2 linked regions of the Pararhizobium capsulatum DSM 1112 genome follow. The protein of the gene in region 2 interacts with the protein of the main gene of each other region in a pairwise test. Links are inferred from orthologs where the notes say so. Each region holds a gene or a part of one and is shown on either strand. Other genes may lie near its edges. The genes, in order: grxD and QO002_RS18785.

What was found.
Region 1: the proteins of QO002_RS18785 (region 2) and grxD interact in binary tests that used the Escherichia coli proteins (3 or more experiments, as listed by UniProt). The link is inferred for Pararhizobium capsulatum DSM 1112 from one-to-one orthologs.

The regions. Positions count from the first base shown.
Region 1 is NZ_JAUSVF010000001.1:2,660,377-2,670,154, forward strand. The notes cover bases 1-2,850. They hold grxD (Grx4 family monothiol glutaredoxin), read left to right. Parts: upstream 1-1,182; coding sequence 1,183-1,518; downstream 1,519-2,850. Other genes in these bases: purL (phosphoribosylformylglycinamidine synthase subunit PurL), read left to right, coding at 1-529; QO002_RS13010 (BolA/IbaG family iron-sulfur metabolism protein), read left to right, coding at 549-782; QO002_RS13015 (hypothetical protein), read left to right, coding at 789-1,013; QO002_RS13025 (multidrug effflux MFS transporter), read left to right, coding at 1,853-2,850. In the rest of the region: more of QO002_RS13025, read left to right, coding at 2,851-3,091; QO002_RS13030 (multidrug effflux MFS transporter), read left to right, coding at 3,134-4,420; QO002_RS13035 (inositol monophosphatase family protein), read right to left, coding at 4,482-5,306; tRNA 2-thiocytidine(32) synthetase TtcA, read right to left, coding at 5,303-6,190; QO002_RS13045 (glutaminase), read right to left, coding at 6,296-7,240; rpsD (30S ribosomal protein S4), read right to left, coding at 7,334-7,951; QO002_RS13055 (OmpA family protein), read right to left, coding at 8,182-9,180; QO002_RS13060 (hypothetical protein), read right to left, coding at 9,191-9,778. UniProt on the Escherichia coli protein: Monothiol glutaredoxin involved in the biogenesis of iron-sulfur clusters.
Region 2 is NZ_JAUSVF010000001.1:3,893,228-3,903,073, reverse strand. The notes cover bases 1-2,918. They hold QO002_RS18785 (BolA family protein), read right to left. Parts: upstream 1,642-2,918; coding sequence 1,360-1,641; downstream 1-1,359. Other genes in these bases: cobS (cobaltochelatase subunit CobS), read left to right, coding at 2,499-2,918; QO002_RS18780 (J domain-containing protein), read left to right, coding at 1,783-2,421; QO002_RS18790 (HlyC/CorC family transporter), read left to right, coding at 1-1,299. Outside these bases: more of cobS, read left to right, coding at 2,919-3,494; cobaltochelatase subunit CobT, read left to right, coding at 3,498-5,402; QO002_RS18765 (esterase-like activity of phytase family protein), read left to right, coding at 5,509-6,540; QO002_RS18760 (queuosine precursor transporter), read right to left, coding at 6,584-7,228; rpmB (50S ribosomal protein L28), read right to left, coding at 7,368-7,658; QO002_RS18750 (DUF3108 domain-containing protein), read left to right, coding at 7,996-8,772; QO002_RS18745 (sensor domain-containing diguanylate cyclase), read left to right, coding at 9,047-9,846. UniProt on the Escherichia coli protein: Transcriptional regulator that plays an important role in general stress response. Has many effects on cell morphology, cell growth and cell division. Acts by regulating the transcription of many genes, including dacA (PBP-5), dacC (PBP-6), ampC and mreB.

The sequences.
Region 1 (9,778 bases), 1.2 Mb from region 2 along the record:
CGAAGGCGATGACATCCTGCTCGTCGGCGCACCGAAAGGACTTGGCACCCATATCGCCCAGTCGGTTTACATGCGTGACATCCACGGCCGCACGGACGGCCCGGCACCCCATGTCGATCTCGACCACGAGCGCAAGACCGGCGATTTCGTCCGCAGCCTGATCGTCGATGGCCTTGTCAGCGCCGTTCACGATTGCTCGTCGGGTGGTCTTGCCCTTGCCGTCGCCGAAATGGCGATGGCGTCCGGCATCGGCGCCAAGGTTGGTGCAGTCGATGGCCGCGATCCGATCCCGGTCTTCTACGGCGAAGATCAGGGCCGCTACGTCGTCACGGTGAAGCCAGAATACGCCAAGACCGTTGCCGAGCGCGCCGTGGCTGCCGGCGTCAATGCACCCGCCATCGGCATTACTGGCGGCACGGAAGTTGTCCTGGGAGCAGCACGCCCGCTTTCAATTCTGGAATTGCGCTCCGCCCATGAATCGTGGTTCCCTGACTTCATGGATGGCGGTCAGCAGATCGCTGCCGAGTGATGTGCAAGGAGTAACGACGATGCCTATGGCCCCTGGCGATATCGAGGACATGATCAAGGCGGGAATTCCGGGTGCGAAGGTAACTATCCGGGATCTGGCCGGGGACGGCGATCATTACGCTGCCGAAGTGGTGGCCGAGGCATTTCGCGGCAAGACCCGCGTGCAGCAGCACAAGATGGTCTATGATGCACTGAGCGGCAACATGGGCGGCGTCCTCCACGCGCTAGCCTTGCAGACGTCCGCACCGGAGTAAGGCTCGATGGCCAACCTGCTCAATGAACTGGTCACCGGTGTTGTTGAAAGCGTCCTGAAGGAAGTGTTGAAGAAGAGTGGTGTCAAAACCAAGTCCAAGCGCAAGAAGCGCCAGACACGCGATGCTTCCGGCCAGTTCACGCGGGCAAAGGCCAAGCCAAAGGCGAAACCTGCGAAGAAACAGGTGAGCCGCCGCAGGACGGCCGCTTCCCGTAGCAGGGCCAAGGCTTGATCCTGCCAGACTGACGCGAAAAATGATCAATCGATTACGTCTGCGTTAAAAAGCGGATGCCGCCATCAATTTTTGTTGCGCCCCGGGTGTAAACCGCAAAGGGTGCATGTTATCTAAGGGCGATCGACCCTGCCCGACCTTGAATCGGGTATAGCCAAGGATTTTGGACATGAGCGGAATTAACGATTTCATCGACAACGAAGTAAAGACGAACGATGTCGTTCTTTTCATGAAGGGCACTCCGCAGTTCCCACAGTGTGGTTTCTCGGGCCAGGTGGTCCAGATGCTCGATTATATCGGCGTAGACTACAAGGGCATCAACGTGCTCGCCGACGCCGATCTTCGCCAGGGCATCAAGGATTATGCCAACTGGCCGACCATTCCGCAGCTCTATATCAAGGGCGAATTTGTCGGTGGATGCGACATCGTGCGTGAAATGTTCCAGGCTGGCGAACTGCAGTCGCACCTTGAGGAAAACGGGATTTCGGTCAAGGGCGCAGCCTAACACCTGTCCGTTGGACTTGAGAGAGGCGACTTCGCCTTTCTCCCCCGGAATACGCACATTTCGCTCGTTCCAGGTGCCTTCAGCGCCACTCGATGATATTTTTTGTCATCATTCGGTGATGATTGCGCGTTATCGCGCCCCTGTCCGCATTTCATCCGAAAGCGGATTCTCACGATATGCCATCGGGCGCCCCAGCCCGAGGCCGTATTATTTTCATCTTTGAAAGCGCTTTTGAATTTGCGCATTTCAAATTTTGACGCCCTCGCTTCGTCCTCAGTCAGGCGGCGTGGCGCCGCGCATTTCATCGGCTACCGAGCCGCGTCAGGAAACTGCAATGACGACCACCATGCCTGAAACGGCAGTTTTGCCGAGCCTACCCAAAGCCCAGTTCGTTGCCCTGATGGCAATGCTGATGGCAATCAACGCCATCTCGATCGATATCATGCTGCCGGGCCTCCAGCAGATCGGTGCGAGCCTCGGTGTTGCCGACGAAAACGAACGTCAGTTCGTGATCACCGCCTATCTGCTGGGCATGGGCGTGGCGCAGCTGTTTTTCGGGCCTTTGTCTGACCGGTTCGGCCGCAAGATCCCGCTTCTCGCTGGTTTAGGGCTTTACGCCGTCTGCGCGCTTTCCATCGTCTTTGTTCCGAGCTTCACGGGGCTTCTCTTGTTGCGCTTCGTTCAAGGGGTCGGCGCTGCGGCGACGCGCGTCATCTCGGTCTCCGTGGTCCGCGACGTCTACGGCGGTCGAATGATGGCCGAAGTCATGTCGCTGGTCATGATGGTCTTCATGATTGTGCCGGTCATCGCACCGAGCATCGGTCAGCTGATCATGTTGTTCGCCGAGTGGCATATGATCTTCGTCGTGATTTGCCTTTTTGCTATGTTCGTTGCGTCGCTCGTGGTTTTCCGCCTGCCGGAAACGCTGCCTGAGGACCATCGCCGGCCGTTTACCCCGGCTTCCATCATCGGTGGCTTTCGCATCGTTCTGACCAACCGTGTCGCATTGTTCTACACGCTGGCGATGTCGTTTATCTTTGGCGGGCTTTTCGGCTTTATCAACTCTGCCCAGCAGATTCTCGTCGGCGTCTATGGTCTTGGGGTCTGGTTTCCGTTGGCTTTTGCAGGTTTTGCCAGCTTGATGGCGGTCGCCTCCTTCACCAACTCCAGGCTGGTGCGCACTTACGGGATGCGCAAGCTTTCCCACGCGGCGCTTATCGGCTTTATCGTTGCGAGCTTCGTCTGGATGCTGGCGGCGAATGTCACTTCGCTCCCCTTCTGGCTCTTTGTCGTGCTCTATAGTTTCGCCATGTTCCAGTTCGGTTTGATCGGCGCCAATTTCAATGCCATGGCAATGGAGCCGCTCGGCCATGTCGCCGGTACAGCTTCCTCAGTCATCGGCTTTACCCAGACGATCTTCGGTGGCGTCATCGGCGCCCTGATTGGCCAGGCCTTCGACGGCACGGTCGTTCCGCTCGCTACCGGCTTTTTCGTTGTTGCGGTCGTCGGCTTTGTCTTCGTGCTTATTGCGGAGAAGGGAAAGCTGTTCCGTCCGCATTTTCCCACGACCTGACCCCAAGCAATTCCGTCCCTCCCAGACGCTATAGGTTCCATCATGACCACGACCACCACGCCTTCCACAGAGGCCACCACAGGCTCGGCCCGCATAAATCTCGGCTTCTTCGAGTTCGTCATCACCATCGCCTTAATGACGGCGAGCGTGGCTCTTGCCATCGATATCATGTTGCCGGCACTACCGAGCATCGGACAGTCGCTGAATGTCGCCAACACCAACGACACCCAGTTGGTGATTGCGGTGTTCTTCCTTGGCTTCGGCTGTTCTCAGATCATCTTCGGCAGTCTCTCGGATGCCTTCGGTCGCCGCAACATCCTCGTTGCGGGGCTTGCCTTCTTTGCGGTGACGATGTTTGCGGCGGCGTTGACGGAAAGCTTCCAGATGCTTCTGATCCTGCGTTTCGTGCAGGGCATCGGCGCGGCAGCGGTACGGATCACCACCATGGCGGTGGTTCGCGACTGCTTCGGCGGACGTGAGATGGCGCGTGTCATGTCCTATGTCATGATCGTTTTCATGATCGTGCCGATCATCGCACCGTCAATCGGGCAGGCAATCGTCTTCTACGCAAACTGGCACTGGATCTTCATCCTGCTCGGCTGTGTCGGGGCGATCCTCGCCCTCTGGGCGATGCTTCGGATGAAGGAATCACTGCCCGCTTCCGAACGGCTGCCACTCTCGGTGGGCGCGGTCCTTTCAGGTTTCGCGACAGTGCTGACCAACCGCATCACCTGCGGCTACATGATCGGGCTTACGCTGTTCACCGCGGTTATCTGCGCCTACATCGTCACCGTCCAGCAGATTTTCGGCGAGGTCTACGGCCTTGGCGACTGGCTGCCGATCGCCTTTGCAGGCACGGCCGGCGGCATCGCGGTCGCCAATTTCGCCAACGGTTATTTCGTCCGCAGCTTCGGCATGCGCCGTATCTCGCACGCAGCGATGATCCTGTTCACCGTCTTGTCGGTTTTCGGCCTGGTGCTCGCCTTGAGCGGCACGCCGCCTTTCGTCGTTTCCTATCTTCTGTTCTCTGTCCTGCTGATGTTCTTTGCGGTCATTGCCACAAATTTCACCGCCATCAGCCTGGAGCCGATGGGACATCTCGCGGGCACCGCAACGGCGGTCACCGGATTCGTCTCCACGACAGTCGGCGCCCTCATCGGCGGCGCGGTCGGCCAGATGTTCAATGGAACATTGCAGCCGATCTTCGCCGGCTTTGCCGCCTTCGGTATCGTCACTATCCTTGCCGTTCTCTGGGCGGAAAAAGGCAAGCTCTTCACCCATCCGGGCGACGATAGCGCATTGCTCGAAGCGGGCGGCGGCCACATGTAACGAAAACGCCCGCGGATTTTAGATCACGCGGGCGTTTCTTTATGCAAGGATCGGCTTTTGGTCAGATCGTGAAGACTTCCCGGCGCAGAAGCTCCCAGCTTTCACGGTCGGATGCCAGAAGCAGACCACCGTCCAGATCGCGCGCAGTATAGGGCGAACCGTCAAAGCGCGCGATATAGGCGCCTGCCTCTGCGCTGATCAGTGCGCCTGCCAGATGGTCCCAGGGCATCAGCTTCTTGTACATCAGGAAGTGAAAATGGCCGCCGGCGAAAGCGCGGTATTCATGGGCAGCGCAACGATAGCTCGTCGCAATGCGAACCTTGGCCATGTTGCCCATGATCGTGCGGCGGTCCTGCGGATCATAAAAGCCCGTCGACGCGCATCCGACCAACGCCTCCAGCGGTACGCCGGGCGAAACAGCAAGTCGTTCCTGCGAACCATCGGCCTTGCAGAGCCAGGCGCCGGAACCACGCTCGGCAATCACCCAGTCGTTGCCCATCGGGTCGTAGATGATGCCGGCTACGGTTTCGCCCTTTGCAACGACGCTCGCCATGACGCCGAAGAGCGGCATGCCGGCTGCATAGTTGAAGGTGCCATCGATTGGATCGACCACGACGGCGAGATCCGCCCCGGAAAGCTTGTCGAGAAGCAGCGGATCGGCAGCGACCGATTCCTCGCCGATAAAGACGGCCGAGGGTGCGAATTCCGCAACTCGCGCCTTGATCAGCCGCTCGGCGGCTTCATCCGCTTCGGTGACGAGATCAATCGCCTCGCTTTTCATTCGCACGTCATCGCTTCCAAGGTTGCGGAAGCGCGGCAGGATTTCCTTGGCCGCTGCCTCCTGCAAGAGATTGGCCAGCAAAGCGATATCGACAGTCTCGGTCATTCACGGGGCTCCGCAATCAGGGATTTGAAATCGAACAGCTTCGGGTCGAGCAGATGGGATGGATTGGTATGGCCGAGCGCCCGCAGCATCGTGTCCTTGCGGCCGGGCATGCGCCGTTCGATATCGGAGAGCATCGCCTTCATCGCATTGCGCTCCAGCCCGTCCTGCGAGCCGCAGAGATCACAAGGGATGATCGGGAACTCCATCGCGGCTGCAAACTTGGCGAGATCGTCTTCGGCGGCATAGGCGAGCGGCCGTAGCACCATCAGGTCGCCCTCATCATTCAGCAGCTTCGCCGGCATCGTGGCGAGACGTCCGCCATGGAAGAAGTTCATGAAGAAGGTTTCGAGGATATCTTCGCGGTGATGGCCGAGAACCAGTGCATCGCAGCCCTCTTCGCGGGCAATACGATAGAGATTACCACGGCGCAGGCGCGAACAGAGCGCGCAGTAGGTTCCGCCTGCCGGCACCTTCTCCTTCACGATTGAATAGGTATCGCGATACTCGATCCGGTGTTGCACGCCGATTGAGGCGAGGTATTCGGGAAGCACGTGTTTCGGAAAATTCGGCTGCCCCTGGTCGAGATTGCAGGCAATCAGTTCCACGGGAAGAAGGCCTCGCCACTTCAGATCCAGCAGCAACGCCAGGAGACTGTAGCTGTCCTTGCCACCGGAAACGCCGACCAGCCAGCGCCTCTGGCCGTTCAGCATGCCGAAGTCATCGATCGCCTGGCGCACCTGCCGCAACAACCGCTTGCGCAGTTTGTTGAAGGAAACCGAGGACGGCATCTTCTCGAAGAGCGGATGGGAAGCGCCATCGTCCTCTGCTTCGACGAACGGCTCAATGGCGGCGTCGAGCGCCGTTACGGGATCGGAAAGGTCCATGATCGTCTTCCGGACAATGCCCTCTGTGGGCGGAAAGTAGCATGCCCCTGCCCTTGCCCTGTGACAGCGGCAAGATCAAGGAAAAAGGCTCATACGCTGCGTTTATCAAGCACCGAACACCGACCATCCCGTCCGGTTGGCCAGCATCTCCAGCGCTAGCGAACCCAGCAGCGAATTGCCGTTGTGATTGAGGCCTGGCGACCAGACGGCCACGGACGCTCGGCCGGGAGCGGCAACCAGAATGCCGCCGCCCACGCCACTCTTGCCGGGAAGACCGACCTTATAGGCAAACTCTCCCGAGCCGTCATAGTGGCCGCAGGTCAGCATCAGCGCGTTGATGCGCCGGGCCCGCTGGCGCGAGACGACCGAGTGTTTCGTCAGCGGATTGCTGCCACCGGCCGCGAGGAACAACCCCGCCTTGGCAAGCTGCCGGCAACTCAATGAAAGCGCGCACTGGTGAAAATAGACGCCCAGCACATGCTCGACTGGATGGTCAAGCTTCCCGAAGGAGCGCATGAAATTGGCCAGCGCGAAGTTCCGGTAACCAGTTGCGGCTTCCGAGCGGGCAACTTCGCCGTCTATGAGAATGTCTTCTTCGTCAGCGAGATAGCGCAGGAAACGCACGACCTCGCCGATCGCTTCTTTAGGCGTATGTCCCGCAAGCACGAGGTCGGTTATCGCGATGGCGCCGGCATTGATGAAGGGATTGCGCGGAATCCCGTGCTCGTGCTCGAGCTGGACAATGGAATTGAAGGCGGAGCCGGACGGCTCTCGCCCGACGCGCGTCCAGATATTCTCGCCATGCTTACCAAGCGCCAGCGTCAGCGTGAACACCTTCGATATGCTCTGGATGGAAAACGGAACGTCAGCATCGCCAACCATATGCACCGCGCCATCGACCGTCATGATCGCCATGCCGAACCGTTTGGGATCGACGCGGGCGAGCTGCGGGATGTAGTCGGCCACCTTGCCCTCGCCCAGCCGCGGCGTTAGTTCGCGGTAGATGTCATCGAGGACGGCTTGCAGATCCAACGGCTGCGTATCGGGCATGATCGTGTCGTCTCCGCAAGGCATTCGAACATAAGAAAAAAGCCGCCCATTTCTGAGCGGCTTTTCCAAATTTCACAAGACTTGAAGCCCTGATTAACGGGAATAGAATTCGACGACCAGGTTCGGTTCCATGATGACAGCGTAAGGAACGTCCGAGAGGGACGGAATACGTGCAAACGTGGCAACCATCTTGTTGTGATCAACTTCGATGTATTCCGGAACGTCGCGTTCAGCCAGCGAAATCGACTCGAGAACCGAAACGAGCTGCTTGGACTTTTCGCGAACTTCGATGACGTCGCCAGCCTTGCAGCGGTACGAACCGATGTTGACGCGAACGCCGTTGACCTTGACGTGGCCATGGTTGACGAACTGACGGGCAGCAAAGACCGTCGGTACGAACTTGGCGCGGTAGACGATCGCGTCGAGACGCGATTCGAGCAGACCGATCAGGTTTTCGGAAGTGTCACCCTTGCGACGGTTGGCTTCGTCGTAGATCGCGCGGAACTGCTTCTCGCGGATGTCGCCGTAGTAGCCCTTCAGCTTCTGCTTGGCGCGCAGCTGCACACCGAAGTCGGAAAGCTTGGACTTGCGGCGCTGGCCGTGCTGGCCCGGGCCGTATTCGCGGCGGTTCACCGGGGACTTCGGACGGCCCCAGATGTTCTCGCCCATACGGCGGTCAATTTTGTACTTGGACGATTCGCGCTTGCTCATCGCATTTCCTTTCAAAAAGTTGCACCGGTTTGTTTCCAAACCGGATGAAGGAAACACGCCCTCCTCTGAACCCGATTTTGCGAGCTCTGACAGGTTTCTCACATTACGCTAACGGAGAAGCCACGGGACATGTCAAATAAAACACCGGGCGTTTCGGCCCGGCGTTGTGGGCGTTGTTAAGGCCAATCGCCGGGAATGTCAATGCCAGACAAACGTATTTGTCCAAACCTTCACCGCGAGAGAAATATCTCGACACGCCGATTGAGGCGACGTGCATTCGTCAACTCGGCACCGGACAACCCCTTTTCCGCTACCAGCGGCTCGCTTACGCCGCGCCCCTCGGCCGAAATAGTCATAGGCTGCCCGCTGGGTTGCGCCAACATCCACGCCCTCACCGCGTCCGCCCGCTCGTGGGAAAGCTTTTGATTGTGATCTTCGCTACTTGTCTCGTCGGTATGGCCGACGATATGCACCCGTCGCGCATGAAACGCCCCAATTCTCCGGAATTCCGCTGCGAGAACCGAAAGCGCATCCGGACGCAATTTTGCGCTATCGACCTCAAATAGTACCGTCGAGCCGATTTCTATCCGCGCTTCCGCCTGTCCCACCTCTGTCGCCAACGCGGACAGACCGCCAACAAAGCCGATACTCATTACAAAATAGAGCGTGAGAAGAATCGCACTTGCAAGAAAGAGCGACATTCGCGTCCATACGAAAGGTTCATTGCCGCCCGATCCATTGAAAAAGTCCTCAGGCGATCGCGGCAGCGGCCCTTGCGGCATGCGCTCTTCAGGCAAGTCCGCGAGATCGCCCTTCAGGACCTTCTTCGACAGGGGATCCAGCCAGAGGCCCTTGATGTGCCGCTCGCCGTCAAGGCCGGTAAAGGTCATGAAGTAGCTGAGAGTGACGTAAACGACCAGTGTGGCGAAGGCCGCAAAACAGGTTGTCAGCGCGACTGGCGTCAAATCCATGCCAATAGGGTCGCGTTGGTGATAGAGATAGATGGCGACGACCACAATGACGGACGCAATCATTGCCCACCACTCCGCAAAGCGCCGCGCCTTCGCGTCAAATGGCGGACTGAAATTCCAGGCGCGGAAAAGAAGCGTGAAGAGCAGGATACCGGTCGCGATGACTGCAAGCACGGTCGTGACAACACTTCGGAATGGACCCACGCTGTTCAGCGCATTTCCAACGTCTCCAAGGATTCCGATAAGCCAGCCCAGCATCGTCGCTCCGCTAGAATAGAGTAGCCGCCGAGCTTGTTCGTTTCCAGGAAACTTCGTGTGTTCCGGTATCGACGACCGCCGGCGGCGTGGCCTTGCGAAAGGTCCAGTAACCGCAATCGAGATTCTGACTGATGCTTCCCGAGGCATCCGTGCGGCCAAGCACGGTCCAATGCGTGCGATGTTGGAAAGTGCCGTCAACGACCACGGACGCAGATGCTGTGCTGAGGGTAAAAAAGATGGACCTGCTGCCGCTGCCCGCCATTCGAAAGCTGGCCGCAGCCAGTTCCACAGACGCCCCGAACAACGAATAGACGCCGTATATGGCATCATCTATGTCCGCGACCAGAAACAGAAACGGGGATCGGTCGATGAGTGCGATCACTTCGGCCCGCCCGAGTTCGGCGGGAATGATCGCTTGGTTATCGAACAGCCAGGGTTGTGGCGCAGTAAAATCAAACAGCGGCCGACTACGACGGTATGTCTTTGGCGTGCCGTCGGGAACAAAAACAGGGACGCCATCAAGATCCCACTTGCGGCAGAGATCAAGAACAGCCTCGATCCGTGCGACTTCCGATATCAACCATGTCTTCAAGAATTC
Region 2 (9,846 bases):
GACGCGTTCGCTGGATTTCTGGCAGATAATGGGGTGAGCATCGCCATCATCGTGCTCATGATCGGGCTGTCGGCGTTTTTTTCCGGCTCCGAGACGGCGCTGACCGCCGCTTCTCGCGCCCGTATCCATACCCTTGAAGTCAATGGCGACGAGCGCGCCGGCATTGTGACCCAACTGATTCAGCGTCGGGACCGGTTGATCGGGGCGCTTCTGATCGGAAATAACCTCGCCAACATTCTGTCGTCCTCGATCGCGACCAGCGTCTTGCTCCAGATGTTCGGGGCTAGAGGCGTGGCGTATGCAACTCTCGGCATGACTATAATTCTCGTGGTTTTCGCCGAAGTGCTGCCGAAGAGCTGGGCCATTTCTGCGCCCGATCGCTTCGCCCTGGCGGTTGCGCGGCCAGTCAGGCTTGTCGTGCTGATCATTGGTCCCGTGTCCAGCCTGGTCAACGGTATCGTACGCCGCATCCTGGGCCTGTTCGGCGTCAGTCTTTCGCGGGAGATTTCCATGTTGACCGCACATGAAGAACTGCGCGGCGCCGTCGATTTCCTCCATCGTGAAGGCTCTTTCGTAAAGGCCGATCGCGACCGGCTGGGTGGCGTGCTCGATCTCGGCGAACTCGAAGTCTCCGACATCATGATCCACCGCACGCTGATGCGTGCGCTGAACGCCGACGAGGCGCCGGAAGTGTTGGTGCGGTCGGTTCTTGATAGCTCCTACACACGCATGCCCGTCTGGCGCGGCACGGCTGATAATATTATCGGCGTTCTGCATGCCAAGGATCTCCTGCGGGCACTCGCAGAACCGGACGTTACGCCTGAAACCGTCGATATCGTCCGCATTGCGCAGAAGCCATGGTTCGTGCCCGATACGACAAATCTCAAGGACCAGCTCAACGCCTTCCTGCGCCGCAAGGTCCATTTCGCCATCGTCGTCGACGAATACGGCGAGATGCAGGGACTGGTGACGCTGGAGGATATTCTGGAAGAGATCGTCGGTGATATCGCCGACGAGCATGACATCGCCATCCAGGGCGTGCGCACGGAAGCTGATGGTTCGATCGTCGTTGATGGCAGCGTGCCGATCCGTGACTTGAACCGCGCACTCGACTGGTCGCTTCCTGACGAGGAAGCCACCACCGTCGCGGGCCTCGTCATACACGAATCACGCAGCATCCCGGAAGAACGCCAGGCCTTCACCTTCTACGGCAAGCGCTTCATCGTCATGAAACGGGTGAAGAACCGGATTACGCGATTGCGGATTAGGCCTGCGGAGGATGTGCCTCCGGGGGAATGATTTTGGGCGGGTTCAGAGGGGGATAAACGCCAAAAACTCAAAAAAACGGCAAGAAAAACTTCACCACCGCGTCGCTTCACCCGGTGCCGCAGGCTCCACCGCCAACGCATGCAGCCCGGCATCCAGTTCCGCCTTCAACAGTTCATTGATCGCCCGGTGCCGGGCCACCCGGCTCATGCCCGAAAAAACGCTCGCAACGATCCTGACCCGCATATGGGTTTCGCCGCTTCCGTCAAAACTTTCCTGATGTCCCGCATGCAGGTGGCTCTCATTCAAAACGATCAATCGTTCCGGAGCGAAAGCTTCGGTCAGTTTTGTTTCGATAGACTGCTGAAGTGACATGTTTTGGCCCCGTTCTTCTGGCTTTACCGCAGGGTTGCGCGTTGCGCTCCGGCGGGATGCCTGCGCGGTGCAAAATAGTCGCAAAGAGCCTGCAACATTCCCATTTGTCAATTCTTGTTGTGATCCCAGCTACACCCCATAATTAGCGCCATGAAACTCGATTCAAAATATTTCGACGGGATACGCACCAGTCGCCGCCGCGCAGCCCAGAAGCCGGAGCCTATGGCGCCTGTCTGTCAGTGGGACGGCTGCGAGGAAAACGGCGTGCATCGCGCGCCGGTCGGCCGCAATGCCGAAAACGAGTTCTTCATGTTCTGCTTCGAGCATGTGAAGGAATACAACAAGGGCTACAATTACTTCTCCGGCCTCTCCGACAACGAGATCGCCCGCTACCAGAAGGAGGCGCTCACCGGCCATCGCCCGACCTGGACCGTCGGCGTCAACAAGAATGCCAAGAACGCGCCGACCCAGTCGCAGATGCGCTCCGGATCCGCCGGTGCACAGGCCCGCATGCGTGACCCCTTCGGCTTCGTAGAGCAGGCGCGTGCCCGCGCGCCCAAGCAGGAGCCGCGCCAGCGCAAGCTGAAGACACTGGAGGCAAAGGCGTTCGAGACCCTCAGCGTCCATGCGAATGCGACGGCCGCCGAGATCAAGGCGGCCTACAAGGAGCTGGTGAAAAAGCATCACCCTGACGCAAATGGCGGAGACAGGGGTTCCGAAGAGCGTTTTCGCGCGGTTATCCAGGCTTACCAATTGTTAAAACAGGCTGGCTTCTGCTAGGAACCCGTTCTAATACAGTCGCGACATTTTGAAGACGATATACGGGAACGCCCTGATGTTTCCGTGCTGGAGACATGATGAGCAAGGTAGACCTCGATATTTCCAATCTTCCCGATACGACCGTTTCCGTCCGGGAAGCCTTCGGCATCGATAGCGACCTGCGCGTGCCGGCCTATTCCAAGGCCGATGCCTACGTGCCGGATGCGGACCCGGATTATCTCTTCGATCGCGAAACCACGCTCGCCATTCTCGCGGGCTTTGCCCACAACCGCCGCGTCATGGTCTCCGGCTATCACGGCACCGGCAAGTCCACCCATATCGAACAGGTCGCAGCGCGCCTGAATTGGCCCTGCGTGCGCGTCAACCTCGACAGCCATGTCAGCCGTATCGATCTCGTCGGCAAGGATGCGATCGTCGTCAAGGACGGCATGCAGGTCACCGAGTTCAAGGACGGCATCCTGCCCTGGGCCTACCAGCACAATGTCGCTCTCGTTTTCGACGAATATGATGCCGGCCGGCCGGACGTGATGTTCGTCATCCAGCGCGTGCTCGAATCATCCGGCCGCCTGACGTTGCTCGACCAGAGCCGCGTCATCCGTCCTCACCCGGCATTCCGCCTGTTTGCAACCGCAAATACCGTCGGCCTCGGCGATACGACCGGCCTCTATCACGGCACGCAGCAGATCAACCAGGCGCAGATGGACCGCTGGTCGATCGTCACCACGCTGAACTACCTGCCGCATGACAACGAAGTCGATATCGTTGCCGCCAAGGTCAAGGGCTTCACGCAGGCCCGCGGCCGCGACACGGTGTCGAAGATGGTGCGCGTGGCGGATCTCACCCGCGCCTCCTTCATCAACGGCGATCTGTCGACCGTCATGAGCCCGCGTACGGTGATCACCTGGGCCGAAAACGCCTATATCTTCGGTGATATCGCCTTTGCGTTCCGTGTCACCTTCCTCAACAAGTGCGACGAACTCGAGCGTGCGCTCGTGGCCGAGCACTATCAGCGCGCCTTTGGTGTCGAGCTGAAGGAAAGTGCCGCCAACATCGTGCTCGAAGCCACGGCCTGATCCATGGCGGGGCGGGGCGACAATTCAAAAGCCAGGCCGACCGGAACTGTCGATGTCGAACCGTTCCGCCGGGCCCTGACCGGCTGCGTCCGCGCCATCGCGGGCGATGCCGAGGTCGAGGTGGTGTTTGCCAACGAGCGCCCCGGCCTTGCCGGCGAGCGCATCCGCCTGCCGGAAATCTCCAAGCGCCCGACGCGCCACGAACTTGCGGTCACCCGCGGACTTGGCGACGCTATGGCGCTGCGCAAGGCCTGCCATGACAATCGCATTCACGCGACCATGTCACCGCAGGGTGCGGATGCCCGTGTCATCTTTGACGCAGTCGAGCAGGCTCGTGTCGAGGCAATCGGCGCGATCCGCATGGAAGGTGTTGCCGAAAATCTCTCCTCGATGCTCGAGGAGAAATATTCGAAATCGAACTTTGCCGCGATCGACCGTCAGGCCGATGCGCCGCTTGCCGAGGCACTGGCGCTTCTCGTGCGCGAAAAGCTGACCGGCCGCCGCGCCCCGTCGAACGCCGGCAAGGTCGTCGATCTCTGGCGCGATTTCATCGAGGAAAAGACTGCCGGCGATTTCACGAACCTCTCTGCTGTTGTCAACGACCAGCAGGCTTTCAGCCGCGTCGTTCGCGACATGCTGACCGCGATGGATGTGGCGGAAAAATACGGCGACGATGACATCGAGCCGGACGATCAGGACACCCAGACGGACGAAGACCAGCCGCGCAGCCAGGAGCAGGACGAAAACAGCTCCGATGAGGATGCCGGCGACGAAGCCGCCCCCGCCGAGGAAAACCAGTCTGCCGAAGAGCAGATGGAAGAAGGCGAGATGGACGGTGCCGAAATCTCCGAGGACGAAATGTCCGATGATGGAGAGGACGACAGCGAGACCCCCGGCGAAGTCAAACGCCCGGCAACGCCCTTCGACGACTTCAACGAGAAGGTCGACTACGCAATCTTCACCGAGGAGTTTGACGAGACAACCTCGTCCGAAGAGCTTTGCGACGAAGCGGAGCTCGATCGCCTTCGCGCCTTCCTGGACAAGCAGCTTGCCCATTTGCAGGGCGCCGTCGGTCGTCTCGCCAACCGGCTGCAGCGCCGCCTGATGGCGCAGCAGAACCGCTCGTGGGAATTCGACCTCGAAGAGGGTTACCTCGATTCGGCGCGGTTGACGCGCATGATCATCGACCCGATGCAGCCGCTCTCCTTCAAGCGGGAAAAGGATACCAATTTCCGCGATACGGTGGTGACGCTGCTGATCGACAATTCCGGCTCCATGCGTGGGCGTCCGATCACCGTTGCCGCCACCTGCGCCGATATCCTGGCGCGCACGCTGGAGCGCTGCGGCGTCAAGGTCGAGATCCTCGGCTTTACCACCAAGGCCTGGAAGGGTGGGCAGGCGCGTGAAAAATGGCTGGCAAGCGGCAAGCCGCAGGCACCCGGCCGCCTCAACGACCTGCGCCACATCATTTACAAGTCGGCCGACGCTCCGTGGCGCCGTGCCCGGCGCAATCTCGGCCTGATGATGCGTGAGGGCCTGCTCAAGGAAAACATCGACGGCGAGGCGCTGATCTGGGCGCACAATCGCCTGCTCGGTCGCCCCGAGCAGCGTCGTATCCTGATGATGATCTCCGATGGTGCGCCGGTCGATGATTCGACCCTGTCGGTAAACCCCGGCAACTATCTGGAGCGGCACCTGCGCGCTGTCATCGAACAGATCGAGACACGCTCGCCGGTCGAACTCTTGGCGATTGGCATCGGCCACGATGTGACGCGCTACTACCGCCGCGCCGTCACCATCGTCGATGCTGACGAGTTGGCCGGTGCGATGACCGAGCAGCTTGCCTCGCTCTTCGACGATGAAAGCACGCGGCGCCGGTCGGCCGGTGCGATGCGCCGGACAGGCTGATTTTCAACAGAGGCTGCCTTGGGAAACCCAGGCAGCTTTTTTCATCTCATTGTTTTGATGCGACTGCAAACCTGCTTATTTTCCTGAAATCGCTTCTGATATTTTAATGCCCGCTTGCCGGAAGGACTTTCATTTGAGAGCGACGTCGATTGCCCTTTGTGCCGCGCTGCTGTTGCAGTCGGCGTCTTTCACGTACGCCGATCCCCTTCCTCCGCAGGAGGTCGTACCGGTCGAAAGCCGCCAGATTACCAATTTCAAGATAGGCTCGGACGACACGGTCTTTGGCAAGCTGGAGTTCATCGGCGGCATCGAGATGTCGTCTTCCAACGCCCTGCTGGGCGCCATCTCCTCGATCCGGTTCCGTCCGGACCACCAGTCCTTCGTTGCGGTCATGGATACGGGCCACTGGCTGGAGGGCAGGATTGTTCGCGATGCCAATGGCAAGCTCAGTGGGGTCAAAGACCTGACGGCCACCTCGATGATGGACAAGAATGGTCGCTCAGAGCAGGTCAAGAGCCGCATGGATGCCGAGGGCCTTGCCTTTCGTAACGGTGAAGTTCTGGTGAGCTGTGAGGGCCTGCACCGCGTGGATGCCTATCCCGACCCGGGCTTCTCGCAGGCAAAGCCGCTGCGCAGCCTGCCGCTTCTGCTCCCGGTAAAGCAGCTTCGCGATAACCGCTCGCTGGAAACGCTTGCGGTTGCCCCGTTGTCAAGCCCGCTCGGGGGCGCGGCCGTCATCGTGACGGAGGCGAGCTTCGACAGGAACAATCACCTCTTTGCCGCCATCCTCGATGGCCCGCTGAAGGGTACCTTCGGCGTTATCCACAAGGCGCCCTTTGCCGTGACGGATGGCGCCTTCCTGCCGAATGGCGATCTTCTTCTGCTAGAACGCCGCTTCAGCTTCTCGCAGGGGATCGGCATGCAGATCCGCCGCATTCCAGGCAGCGAGATTCGCCCGGGGGCTGTTGCCAAAGGCGAGGTGCTGATGCAGGCCGACATGGGTAATCAGATCGACAATATGGAAGGGCTGGATATCGTCATCATGCCGGATGGCGACATCCGCATCATCCTCGTTTCCGATGACAATCACTCGATTCTGGAACGAAACCTGATGCTGGAATTCCGACTGAAGCAGTAATTGCCTGAACAAAGAAAGGGCGCCAGCGGCGTCCTTCAATGTATCAACCCTGTGCGGAAGCCTTCAGGCCCGGCATCGGCTTGATCACGCTCATCAGTGCGCCGTAGGGCAGGAGCATCACCAGGCCGACGGTGATCTTGACGCTGAGGTCACCCAGCGCCCAGGAGATCCAGCGAGGCGCCTCTGCGGAAAGAAGGCCGAGGATCGGCGCGTTATCCAGCGCGAAGGGATCGTTAGGCCCGAAGATCACGAAGAACGGCGCAAAGGCAAACGAGAAGAAGATCGCTGTGTCAAGAAGCGAGCCAACCAGCGAGCCGATCAGCGGCGCACGCCACCAGCTCTGACGACGCAGGCGGTTGAACACCGAGATATCCAGGAACTGGCCAAGCAGGAAGGCCGAGCCGGAGGCGATGGCGATGCGCGGTGTGGCGAGGAAGATCGAGAAGCCGATGGCCACGACAAAGCCGGCAATCACGACGCGGCGTGCAATGGCCGGGCCGAACTGGCGGTTTGTAAGGTCGGTGACGAGGAAGGCGATGGGGTAGCTGAAGGCGCCCCAGGTCAGGAGATCGCCGAGCTGCATGCCGGCGATGCTGCCGGGGAGCGGGTACTGGACGAGAATGTTGGAGGCGATGACCACGAGGGTCATCATCGCGACATAAAGTGCAAACGTGCGTGCTTGAAGCATTTTTTTATCCTGGGGTATGCCACCAGTTGGAGGGACGGTCGCCTGCGGAAGTCCGCACGCGGATGAAAGTAAAGCGGTCACACGAAAAAGGCTCGCCTCCTGAAAGGCAAGCCTTTTTGTTCAAACCGGATAGAGCCGATTAAGCGGCTTCTGCGGTCTTCTTGGCGATCTGGCGGCGCAGCAGACGAGCGCGCATGGACAGTTCGTTTTCAGAGGACTTCAGCAGGAAGGCATCAAGGCCGCCACGGTGTTCGACCGAGCGCAGGGCCGCAGCCGAAACGCGCAGACGATAACGCTGGCCGAGCGCGTCGGAAATCAGCGTGACGTTGCACAGGTTCGGAAGGAACTTGCGCTTGGTCTTGTTGTTAGCGTGGCTGACATTGTTGCCCGACTGGACGCCCTTGCCGGTCAATTCGCAACTACGGGACATTGTGCACCTATTTTCTTTTCGCCGTCGTACAATGCGTTTGCGGGCCTAGAGCCCAGGCCGCATTCCCACTGGCCATGATTGGAAAGTTGCGGTTCTATAGTCAGAGAAGCTTGGCGCGTCAAGCCAAACCTTCCATTTCAGGGAAAACTCTTGAATCGCTGGCCGCCTTCGCCAGCATTTTCCCAAATAAATCACCCGATTTGGTTGCGCGAAGAGATACGCTGGCAATTCCACTTTTGAAAGCCCTCCATTAAGGATAGGCAGAACAGAAGCGGCGCAGAAATGCCGCAAAGACGCCCTATCTGCTAAGATTGTGTTGATCGTAGAAGGTGACGGAATGAACTGGCGGAGCAATGTGGCCGTGCTCGTGGCATTGGTCTCCATGACCTTATCCACAGGAAGCGTTCAAGCCACCGAGATCAAGCACGTTACCGACTACAGCATTTCGCTCGCCGGCCTGCCGATCGCCAAGGCTTCCTTCCATACGGAGCTCGATTCGGGTCACTATCGGATTTCCGGCACGCTGAAATCCGCGGGGATAGCCGATATCCTGGCCAGCACATCGGGTCAGACGTCCGTATCCGGTACTGTCGGGAGCGATCGGTTGAATGCCTCGGAATATTCCATGCGCTATCAAAGCGGCAAGAAGGCGCGCGCGATCGATGTGCAGTTTGCAAATGGCAACGTGACATCCGCGACCATGACGCCGGCCCGCCGCATCCCGAAAAACTGGGTGCCGGTCACCAAGGGCGACCTGCGCAATGTCGTGGATCCGCTCTCCGGGCTGATCTTCCCCGCAAAAACCCGTGTCTGCCCCAAGACCCTGCCGATCTTCGACGGCGAATCGCGGATGGACCTCAAGCTGTCCTCCAAGGGCACGCGGCCGTTCAAGACCGAAGGGTTCAGCGGCGACGTCATCGTCTGCGGCGTGAAGTTCGTGCCGAAATCCGGCTACCGCAAGGGCCGCGACGACGTGGAATACCTGCGAAAGCTCGAATCGATGGAAATCTGGTTTGCCATGGCTGAAACAGTGAATGTCTATGCCCCGGTCTATGTCCGGATACCGACGAGTTTGGGGCCGGTGACGGTCTGGGCGACTAGGTTTGGGGACTGATGAGGGGACCCCCCTTTGCTGAGGCCGAAGGCAACCGAGACGAACGGTGAAGGCGCCGAGGTTGATCGCTTGGGCGCCAAGGGCCCATCAAGCTACCAATCGAGGATGTTCTTCGTTGTTCCAGCGCCCAGCATTTAGAAAAATGAAATGCTACCGTGGTAATCTGGAGGAACTAGGAGGCTGATTTGCAAAAGAAATACGCGCAGTGAGCGAGTGCACATTTCGGGTATTTTTCTCGCAGGGCCGTGTCGTTAGGTACGTGGGAAAGTGACCCTTGTTTACGCAGCAGCAATTAACTTCAATTCTTTCCTCCCTTCCAGATCCCGCATTCATTCTCACGCGCAGTGGCCGTTATGCGGCAATATTCGGCGGGAAGGACCTCCGGCACTATCACGATGGTAGCACGCTTGTCGGGCGCAGCATGTTTGATGTGTTGAAGGAGGAGAAGGCGCAATGGTTCGCCGCCGAAATTGAAAAGGCACTAGAAAGCGGTGTCCTTCATATCGTCGAATATGAACTTAGCGGCAGCGACGTGAAAGGAGCTGGCGACGGACCCGATTATTCCATCTGGTTCGAAGGACGTGTTCAGGCGCTGAGTTTTCCGGTCGAGGGCGAAGCTGCCGTCGTTTGGGTGGCGAGCAATATCACCGAAAAGAACGACGTTCAGCGAAAGCTGCGCCAACTGAGCGAAACGGACGCCCTGACGGGACTATACAACCGACGGAAGCTGCTCGAGACCCTGGACCACCGGTTGGAGATATTTGAACGCGAAAGGTCCCAGACTTCGGTCCTGGTTTTCGATCTGGATAATTTCAAACGGCTCAATGATGAGATGGGACACCATGCGGGTGATGCGGCCCTCGTGGAAATAGCGCGGCTATGCCGCCAGCATCTGCGCCAGAGCGATGTAATTGCGCGTTTCGGTGGAGATGAATTCGTCGTTGTGATGCCTGGCACCCGTCGTGGCGATGCCTTGGAAATCGCTGAGCGACTGCGCGAAAATATTCCGATCGTTCTCAGGGAAAGTCTGCGTTGCGAATCGACGATCAGCGGCGGTGTCAGCGAATTTGGCCA